DNA from 3 places in the Tistrella bauzanensis genome. Region 1 is predicted to be linked to each of the others. Evidence: riboswitches for the same ligand, from Rfam matches in the RefSeq annotation. Region 1 holds a riboswitch; each other region holds the start of a gene.
The links. Region 1 has a riboswitch for cobalamin ahead of IEW15_RS16235 (methyltransferase domain-containing protein). Riboswitches for the same ligand answer to the same signal wherever they lie in the genome.
Positions count from the first base shown of each region.

Region 2: linked by a shared signal. The riboswitch ahead of IEW15_RS21955 (ribonucleoside-diphosphate reductase subunit alpha) and the one ahead of IEW15_RS16235 (methyltransferase domain-containing protein) in region 1 are both predicted to bind cobalamin.
Region 3: linked by a shared signal. The riboswitch ahead of IEW15_RS12910 (TonB-dependent receptor plug domain-containing protein) and the one ahead of IEW15_RS16235 (methyltransferase domain-containing protein) in region 1 are both predicted to bind cobalamin.

Region 1 covers NZ_BMDZ01000041.1:16,630-19,905, forward strand. The annotation lists gene IEW15_RS16230 (TonB-dependent receptor) at 1-707, opposite strand, end outside; gene IEW15_RS16235 (methyltransferase domain-containing protein) at 762-1,610, opposite strand; cobalamin riboswitch at 1,702-1,929, opposite strand; gene pncA (bifunctional nicotinamidase/pyrazinamidase) at 2,033-2,620, opposite strand; partial or broken gene IEW15_RS26605 (RNA methyltransferase) at 2,879-3,276, opposite strand, start outside.
Region 2 covers NZ_BMDZ01000078.1:11,430-14,705, reverse strand. The annotation lists gene IEW15_RS21955 (ribonucleoside-diphosphate reductase subunit alpha) at 1-1,487, opposite strand, end outside; cobalamin riboswitch at 1,620-1,846, opposite strand; gene IEW15_RS21950 (AMP-binding protein) at 1,866-3,276, opposite strand, start outside.
Region 3 covers NZ_BMDZ01000029.1:21,219-24,494, forward strand. The annotation lists gene IEW15_RS12905 (PRC-barrel domain-containing protein) at 177-752, shown strand; cobalamin riboswitch at 951-1,173, shown strand; gene IEW15_RS12910 (TonB-dependent receptor plug domain-containing protein) at 1,284-3,251, shown strand.

The DNA.
Region 1 (3,276 bases):
TTCTGGAAGCCGAAGGCGCCCAGCCCGCCGCCACGCCGCCAGCCGGTGTTGTCGAGCCGGCCTTCGGGCGTGTCGTAATCGTCCTGCACGCCGCCGCCCAGGCCGACATAATGATCGAAGCCGCCGCTGGCGCCGGCGGTGGCGGCATGGCCGCGGGCAAGGCCGAACGATCCGACGCGCGCGGTGATCTCGCTGCCGGCCTCTTCGGTCGCCCCCGACCGGGTGATCAGATTGACCACGCCGCCGATAGCCTGAGCGCCATAGATCACCGAGGCCGGGCCACGGATGATCTCGATCCGGTCCAGATCATCGGGCGACAGCTTCGACAGATTGGCGGTGCCGGCGCGGCGGCCGTTCATCAGCACGGTCACCTGACTGCGCCAGTCGCGGCCCTGGCCGTCGGTGGCACCGCCACGGATGTTGAACGAGGTCTGACCGGGGCTCCAGTCGCTGAAGAACCCGACCGCGTTCTCGGCCAGAAGATCGGTGACCGAGCGGGCAGACGAGCGCCGGATGGTGTCGGTGTCGATCACCTGCACCGTGCCCGAGGCCCGCGCCCGCGGCTCCGGCCGGCCCTGGGCGGTGATGACCATACGGTCGAGTTCCGTGGCAGCGACGTCATCGGCCAGCACCGGCGCCGGTGACACTATGGTGCAGAGGGCCACCAGCGCCGATGGCCCGCGTCGGCGCGTGAAAGAGCTGCGCATGATCATGATGTCCGGTTTCTTGGTCTTGTGGGAAGAGATGCGGGCGTGCCCCGATCAGCCGTGCCAGAGCAGGATGGCGCTCACCTTCGGCGCCTCGGCAATGACGCCGCCGTCATCGGCCGGCATCAGCGCCTGGTCGAGATGCCGGTCCAGGCGGTGCGCCAGATCATCTGAAACCGGCCCATGACGCCGTGCCAGCCGGTCGATCATGTGGTCGCGGGCCGCGGCATGATCGGCAAACCGGGCACGGAAACGCCAGTCGACCAGATGCACCAGATCTGGCGCATGGTCCGGCCCAAGCTCATCGAGACACAAGCTGTGGCCGGGCGTTGTATCGTCGCCATGCAGGTCATCGGGGAGGAAACCAGACAGGCACCAGCTCCGCGGCCCCGCCTGCGCCGGCACGACCCAGGCGAGATTGCGGCCACGACCACGGGTGCGGGCATGGAGCGCCTGCGCAGCACCGATCGGCCCCGGAATATTGGCGCAGAGCACCAGATCGGCCGGGTCGGCCATGGGGGCGGTATCGAGCGCCTGCCAGCCATCGGCGCGGACATCCAGGGTGAGATCGGTCCTGCCGGCCACCACCGCCGCCAGCCGGCCGCGCATATGGGCGTTGGGCTCCCATGCGGTCCAGTGTCCGCCCCGGGCGATCAGGCCAAGGCCAAGCACCCCCGATCCGGCGCCGACATCGATCAGCGACCGGACACGCCCACCCATGAGCGCGCGCAAGCACTCTCCCAGATTGCGGGCATAATCGGATCGGTCCAGGTGCTCGGCGAAGAATGCCGCGTCGGCATCGCCCCAGGGCGCGGGGATCGGAACAGCGGAGCCGGAAAGCGACGGCGACGGGTGGTCGCCGGCAGTGCCGGATCTTGCCGGCAGAGACGGTGCGGGCAGCATGATGCCTCACTATGCGTGGCACATCACCGCAGGCAGGACGGTCGGCGGAAACCAACCATCGCCACCGGTACTCCCCGACCGGCAGGCACGCGCGTGACCACGATAGACGGCAGGTCTCCTGGCTCACGGGTCTTCACCGGACCGTCGCCTTCCCGGCCGCATCATCCGATGCCGCGCCAGTGGCGAGTGGACGGCCGGCTCGCCGTCTACAGTTGCGGGGACAGCCGGGGCATGGCACAGGCGCTGGCTCAAGCCAGACACACACACGCACCCCATTCCCTTTTGATCCCCGAAGGGAACCGTCTGAGCCGAGACTACAGGCGCGATTCATGACCGGTCAAGCATCTCGGCATCCGGTTTATGTTATGTTATAACATAACGTCGATTGCAATGCGAAAACACCGCGACATGGCAGTTGCCGTTCAGCCGGTGACGGCAGCCGTCAGTTCGGCGCTGCCGACCAGCCGCACGCCGGCCGCCTGCATCTGCTGGCGTGCCCGATCGAGCGATCCGTCGGTGTCGATGGCCCGGCAGGCATCCTCGACCACCACCGCCTCGAAACCGGCGGTGCGGGCGTCGAGGGCGGTCCAGGCCACGCAGAAATCGGTGGCAAGCCCGCAGATGAACACGCGGGTGATGCCGCGGCTGCGCAGATAGCCGTCAAGCCCGGTCGGACTGGTGCGGTCGGCGGCAAGAAAGGCCGAATAGCTGTCGACCGCCGGGTCGTCGCCCTTGCGGATCACCAGCCGTGCCTGCGGCAGATCCAGCCCGTCATGCAGATCGGCGCCACGGCTGCCCTGCACGCAATGGTCGGGCCACAGCACCTGGGCGCCATAGTCCAGATCCACGGTCTGGAATGGTGCATGCCCCGCATGGCTGCTGGCGAAGGAGGTATGGCCCGCCGCATGCCAGTCCTGGGTCAGCACCACTTCGGCGAACAGCCGGCCCAGCCGGTTGACCAGCGGCACCACCGCGTCGCCATCGGCCACCGCCAACGCACCACCGGGCATGAAATCATATTGCAGGTCCACCACCAGCAGCGCGTCATGGGCGCCGATGGTGATCCGCCCGGCGGCGGCATCGACGGCGGCCCGGCGGCGATCGGGGCCGCGGGCGCGGCCGGGTGCCTTTGGCGGAACGATGCCGGCCGCCGCTGTGGCCCCTGCGGCATCGGCCCGGTCCAACGCCGCGCGCCGGCGCCGATAGGACGGGAAATCGGCCAGTTCGCCCTCGCGGGCGCCACGGATCATCAATCCGTGCAGGAAGCCGCGCATCGAGCGGACCTCCTGCCCGGTCAGATCGGCGCGCTGAAACATGGCCTGGACGTTGCGCAGCATCGTCGGCCGCATCTCAGGATTCCGGATCACGCCCGACCAGTCCAGGGCCTGCGCCAGATGATCGAAGAACGAGGCCACCTCCTTCTTCGACGCCCGGCCATAGCGGCCCATCTCCATCTGCACCGGCACGGTCTCGTCGCGGGTGGTGAACCATTCATACGAGAACAGCGCCACGGCCTGCGCCAGATTGAGCGAGGCGAAGGCCGGGTTCAGCGGCACGGTCAGGATCAGGTCGGCAAGGGCGATGTCTTCATTCTCAAGCCCGGTGCGCTCCGGTCCGAACAGGATACCGATCCGGCCGCCGGCCTCGGCATGGCCGCGCATCCGCG
Region 2 (3,276 bases), on a different contig from region 1:
ATCGCGCCCGACAGGGTCTTGTGGGTGTAGATATTGGCGGGGATCGGCTCGATGCAGGCGCTGGTGCCACCACAGATGATGCTGATCGATGCTGTGGGCGCGATGGCGAGTTTGTGGCTGAACCGCGCCTGCATGCCGGCTTCGGCCGCGTCGGGACAGGGGCCGCGCTCGCCAGCCAGGAACACCGATGCCCGGTCGGCCTCGCGCCGCAGCTTGCGGAAGATGGCGAGATTCCACGCCTTGGCCATGGCGCTTTCGAACGGAATGCCTCGCGCCTGAAGAAAGGCGTGAAAGCCCATCACGCCCAGCCCGACCGAGCGTTCGCGCATCGCTGAATAGCGCGCGCGGGCCATGCTGTCGGGCGCGGTCTCGATGAAGCTGGTCAGCACATTGTCGAGGAAGCGCATCACATCCTCGACGAAGCCCGGCGCCTCATTCCATGCGTCCCAGGTCTCGATGTTCAACGAGGCGAGGCAGCAGACCGCGGTGCGCTCCCGGTCGTGATGATCCAGGCCGGTGGGCAGGGTGATCTCGCTGCACAGGTTCGAGGTCGACACATCCAGCCCCAGCATCCGCTGGTGGCACGGCAGCGCCCGGTTGACCGTGTCGATGAACAACAGATAAGGCTCACCGGTCTGAAGCCGGGTTTCAAGGATGCGCTGCCACAGCCGGCGGGCATCCACCCGCCGGATCTCGCTGCCGTCACAGGGGCTGCGCAGCGCGACATCATCCCCTGTCTTCACCGCCGCCATGAAGGCATCGGTGATGTTGATCCCGTGATGCAGGTTCAGGCCCTTGCGGTTGAAATCGCCCGACGCCTTGCGGATCTCCAGGAATTCCTCGATCTCGGGATGATGAATGTCCAGATAGACCGCCGCCGATCCGCGGCGCAGCGACCCTTGCGAAATCGCCAGGGTCAGGCCGTCCATGACATGAATGAACGGAATGATGCCCGACGTCTCGCCACAGCCCTTCACGGTTTCGCCGATCGACCGGACCTGACCCCAATAGGTGCCGATGCCGCCGCCATTCGAGGCCAGTGCCACATTCTCGTTCCAGGTCCGGACGATACCGTCCAGGCTGTCGGGAACGGCGTTCAGGAAGCACGAAATCGGCAGGCCCCGCGCGGTGCCGCCATTGGACAGGATGGGTGTCGCCGGCATGAACCACAGCCGCGACATCGCATCATAGATCCGCTGGGCATGGTCGATATCGTCGCCATAGGCACAGGCCACCCGCGCGAACAGATCCTGATACCGCTCCCCCGGCATCAGATAGCGGTCGCGCAATGTCGCCTTGCCGAAATCGGTCAGCAGCGTGTCGCGACCATGATCGATGGCAAGATCCGAGGGCCGCGGTGCCGGTGCCAGCGTTACCGGTGCCAGCGGGGCCGGCAGCGGCGCATGCCGTATCCGCCCGGCCCCGACCGGCGCGGTAACGGGAACCAGATGACCATGACGGTCGAAGTCGAAGGCCGCAGACGACATGGTGTTCACCCATCTGCCCTGGCGGAGCGGTTCCGGGTGAACGCAGGGCGATGAGGCCACAGCCCTGGCCCGGAACAACCGGGCAAGGCATGAGCTGCCGCCTGCGCCCGCCGGGACTCCCCGCCCAGGGACGTTTCAACAGGTTCGCGGCAGGTCTCCTGGCTCGCGGGTCGCCACTGCCACACAGGCCTTCCCGGCATGTCGTCATGCCAGTGGCACCAGATCGTGTGGTCGCTCGCCGCCTACAGTTGCGGGGACAGCTTCGGATTTGGCGAGCACCTCTGAGCCGCCCACCGCACCGAATTCCCTCTTAGCCCCATATTTTGTGGATATGAGGAACCGAGAACACTGCATATTGTGCAGATGGACACCCTGTCGTCAAGGCTGGCATTCCTGGGCGCGTTCAAGGCCAAGCCGGGCCAGCACCGCCTCGATGGCCCGCAGCCGGTCGGGTGCCACCTCGCCGTCAATCGTGATGCGCTTTGCCGCCGGATCCGCGCAGCGGATCGCGAGGCCCTCTCCGGTCTCGCCAAGCGCCGCCCGAACCCGATGTTCGGCCGCGAGCTGACGCAGGCGAAAGCGTGCGATCTTGCCAAGCGGGGTCAAGGGCAGGTCGGGCAGCACGAACACATGGCGCGGCCGCGCCGGCGGCTCGGCGATGTGCGCGGCCATAAAGGCCGCGATGTCGTCTTCGGAGCAGATCATGCCGGCGCGCGGCATCACATAAAGCACCGGCAGTTCCCCGGCATAATCGTCGGGCATGGCAACCGCCGCCGCCTGGGCGACCGCCGGATGGGCATGCGCGACCGCCTCGATCGCCACCGGATCGATGTTGTGACCGCTGCGGATGATCACGTCCTTGGCCCGGCCGATGATCCGGAGCTCGCCCGATGGCAGCACCTCGCCCCGATCACCCGATCGCAGCCAGCCGTCCTGCGGGCGATCCACGGTGCCGGCAGCGGTGCGATAGCCCTGGAAGACATGCGGGCCCGCCACCAGAACCTCGCCCTGCGCACCGGGGAGACGGGCCGCGTCGACCGCGCCCAGCGCCACACGCGCCAGCGGCACCGGCGGGCCCACGGCATGGTCGTGGAACCGGCCGTCAGCCGGCTGGACCGACACGATCCCGCCGGTCTCGGTCATGCCATAGAGCTGGCAGACCGGGCATGCGGCGATCTTTTCCACCCGCGCCGCCAGTTCGGGCGCCAGCGGCGAACCGCCGGTCAGGATCGCCCGCAGCCGGTCGAGGCGCGCGGACCCGCGCGGGCTGTCGGCGATGGCCGCCAGAATGGTCGGCACGCTGCCGATCATACTGGCGCCGGTCTCGTCGACGATCTGCCAGAACCGGCGGAGCACCTCCGGGTTGCGCATGGCGGTCGCGGTTGGAAAAATCACCGTGGCGCCCTGCGACAGGGCCGCCAGCAGCACATCCACCGCGCCACCGACATGAAACAGCGGCAGGCCGGTGAGCACCCGGTCTTCGGCGATCATGCCACTGCCGGCCGCCGCCATCAGCGTCGCTGCCGCCAGATTGCGGGCCGACAACTGCGCCAGCCGCGGTGCACCGGTCGTGCCGCCGGTGTGAATGAAGGCCGCCACCCGGTCGGGATGACCCGGATCGACCACACACTCCGCACCGCTACCCAGGAAGTCGACCCAGTTGACAGCCTGCCGACTGGCGGCGCCCATCGGCACCGCGACAACCTTGGTCACCGTCGGCACCGCCGCCACCGCCGCCATCACCCTGCCATGCACATCCAGCGCCGGATGCGGCCCCATGGTCACCACC
Region 3 (3,276 bases), on a different contig from region 1:
TTATCTTTCATGCCAGGACATCATAGCGACACAACTTGAGACATGCCTCAATATTCACTGGCAAAATGCCTCATGATTATGCCACAGCCTTTGCCATTCACAATCATAATGGAAGATCTTAAGTCTTAGGGGAAGGCAAGAGAGCTTGCCGGATCGCTGAACACAGGAGACCCCCCATGCTGAAGTCCATGCGCAGCACCACCTCGGCTCTCGCGATCATTCTTGGCCTTGGTGCCGTTCCGCTTGCCGCAGGCAGCGCGCTGGCCCAGGCGACAACCCCCGGTGCCGGCACCACCACCGAGGCGCCGGCGGGCGGTTCAGCCGACACGATGAACCAGGCCCCGGCCGCCGGCGCACCCGCCGCCACCACCCCGCCCGCGGGCGCCGAGGATACCGCCGAGGCGCCGCCGGAGCCGCAGCCGGCCAACACACTGCTGTCGAGTGACGCTGTCGTCCGCACGCCGGATGGCGAGGAAGTCGCCACGCTTCGCGGTCTGATCTTCGATCCCAATGGCCAGATCACCCACGCCGTTCTGGGATATGGCGGCCTGCTGGGCTTCGGCACCAAGGAAGTGATGGTGCCCTGGGATCAGCTGACCGCGGAACCGGGCGAACAGGTTCTTGTCGCCTCGATGACGCCGGAACAGCTTGAGCAGATGCCGGCCTTCAAATCGGCAGAAGCGGTCAAGAGCGACGCCGAGGCCGGTGCCGCCCAGCCGATGACCACCACCGCCCCGGCCCCCGCCGGCTGATACTCCGTCTCCAGCCTGAACGACCCGCGTTTCCCTGGAATACCCACTCTCTCTCTCCCTGAGACTTGCTCTCTCCCTGAGACTTGGGCCCTGAAGGCCTGGCGTCGCATCCCGATGGTGCGACGCCATTTTTTTGGCCGCTGCCGGTGCTGCGTTCCACCGGCCGATGGATGGCCCTTGTCGGCGGTGGATGCTGTGTCTATGGTGCGCGGCGACGGTTTCGCGCACAGGTTCTGTCTGTGAGCGGATGAAGAGGGAATGCGGTGCGGCGGGGCCAGCCCCCGCCAATGCCGCGGCTGTACCCGCAACTGTAGGCGGAGAGCACCACCCGATCATGCCACTGGTGACCATGGGTTGCCGGGAAGGCCGGGCGGCGCATGGACCCGCGAGCCAGGAGACCTGCCGTCAGCCACCCGCGTATCGAGGCGACCACCGGACGGGTCTGACCGGTGGAGCGGCGGCATCTTTTGTCTGCAAAGAGCCGCCAGCCGCGTCGATGCGCTTTGGCCATCGTCATTGCGGGACCGCTCGATGCACACCTCCAGGCGCTATCGTCCTATCCATGTCACCGCCCGGCCCTCGACCGCAGCCCGGCCCTCAACCGCAGTCTGGCCCTCGACCGCAGCCCGGCTCGTCGCCGGCGGCGCGCTTGCCATTCTTCAGGGCCAGCTTGCCATCGCACCGGCCCGGGCCGACGAGCCCTTGTCGCCGCTTGTGGTCAGCGCCACCCGGACGGCCGTGGATCCGGATCGCATCGGCAGCGCCGTGACCGTCATCGAGGGCGACAGCTTGCGGCAGGCGGGCACGGTGTTCGTGGTCGATGCCCTGCGCCGGGCGCCGGGGGTGAGCTTCAGCCGCACCGGCGGCCCCGGCTCCGCCACCAATCTCAGGCTGCGCGGCACCGATGACAGCCAGACCAAGATCCTGATCGACGGCGTCGAGGTGAACGATCCCGCCAGCGCCAGTGGCGGCTTCGATCTGGGCCGGCTGCTCGCCGACGATGTCGACCGTATCGAGGTGCTGCGCGGTCCGCAAAGCGCCCTTTATGGCGCGGATGCCATTGGTGGCGTGGTCAATATCATCACCCGTCGCGGCCTGAGGGATGGCGGGCATGGGGTGGAGGGCGATGCCTCGGTCGAGGCCGGCGCCTATCGCAGCCAGCGGGTCAGCACCGCCCTGCGCGCGGCCGGTGCCGGCTGGGACGCGGCGATATCCGCGGTCGATTTCCGGACCGAGGGCTTTTCGCGGCTGGAAGGCGGCCGAGAGGATGACGGGTTCACCGGCACCCAGATCGGCCTGTCCGGGGGCGTGACGCTCAGCGACGTGCTGGCGCTGGAAGCCACGGGCACGGCAGCGCGGACCAGCGCCGATTTCGACCCGTCGAGCAACCCCGAAGCGCCGGGTACCAATGATGCCCTGAGCTATAGCGGGCGGCTGACCGCGATCGCCACCCTGGCCGATGGCCGGGTGGAGAACCGGACGACGCTGTCGGGCGCGCGGCTCGATCGGGAGTCGAACAACCCCCTGTCGCGTTTTCAGGCCCGCACCGAATTCGATGGCGTGCGCCAGGGTATCGAGACCCAGACCGATATCATGGTCGACGATCACGACGACATCCTGACACTCGGCCTTGGCACCGAGACCGAACGCGCCACCATCCGCGATGCCCGCGCATTGGGCGATCCGGTCACCACCACGCTGAAGGCCGATGCCACGACCACCGCGATCTTCGGCCAGTATCAGGCCGGCTTATGGGATCAGGTGTATCTGACCGCCGGCCTCAGGCGCGACGATCACGACGCCTTCGGCGCCAGCACCACCTGGCGGTTCACCGGCGCCTGGGTGATTCCAGGCACCGGCACCACCCTGCGCGGCAGCCTGGGCACCGGCACCAAGGCACCGTCGCTATACCAGCTTTATCACCCGACCTATGGCGACGCGTCGCTTGATGTCGAGAAGAGCCGCGGCTATGACCTTGGTATCGAACAAAGTTTCCTGGAAGAACGCCTGACCCTGGGCGCCACCTGGTTCCGCAACGATATCCGCAACATGCTGAGCTTCGACAGCGCCGCCAGCCGCTATCGCAACACCGCCCGCGCCCGCACCGAAGGCGTCGAGCTGTCGGCCAGGGCCACGCCGGCAGACCTGTTGTCGCTTCAGGCCGCTTATACCTATCTGGAGACGACCGACCTCGATACCGGCGGGCAGCTGCCGCGCCGGCCGCGCCACAGCCTGTTCGCCGCCGCCGATCTCTATCCATGGGATGGCAGCCGGATCGGCGCCGAGGTGACCCATGTCGGCGCACAGCAGAATTCCGCCAGCCGGCCCACCAGGATCCGTCGCTATACGGTGCTGGGGCTAAATGGCGACCAGCGGTTGACCGACAGCCTGACCGCCTTCGCGCGGCTCGACAATGTCTTCGACGTCGACTATCAGGAAGTGGATGGCTATGCCACCCCTGGTCGCAGCGTCTATCTGGGCCTGCGGGCCACATTCTGAGACCGCCGGTCAGGAGGGCTACAAT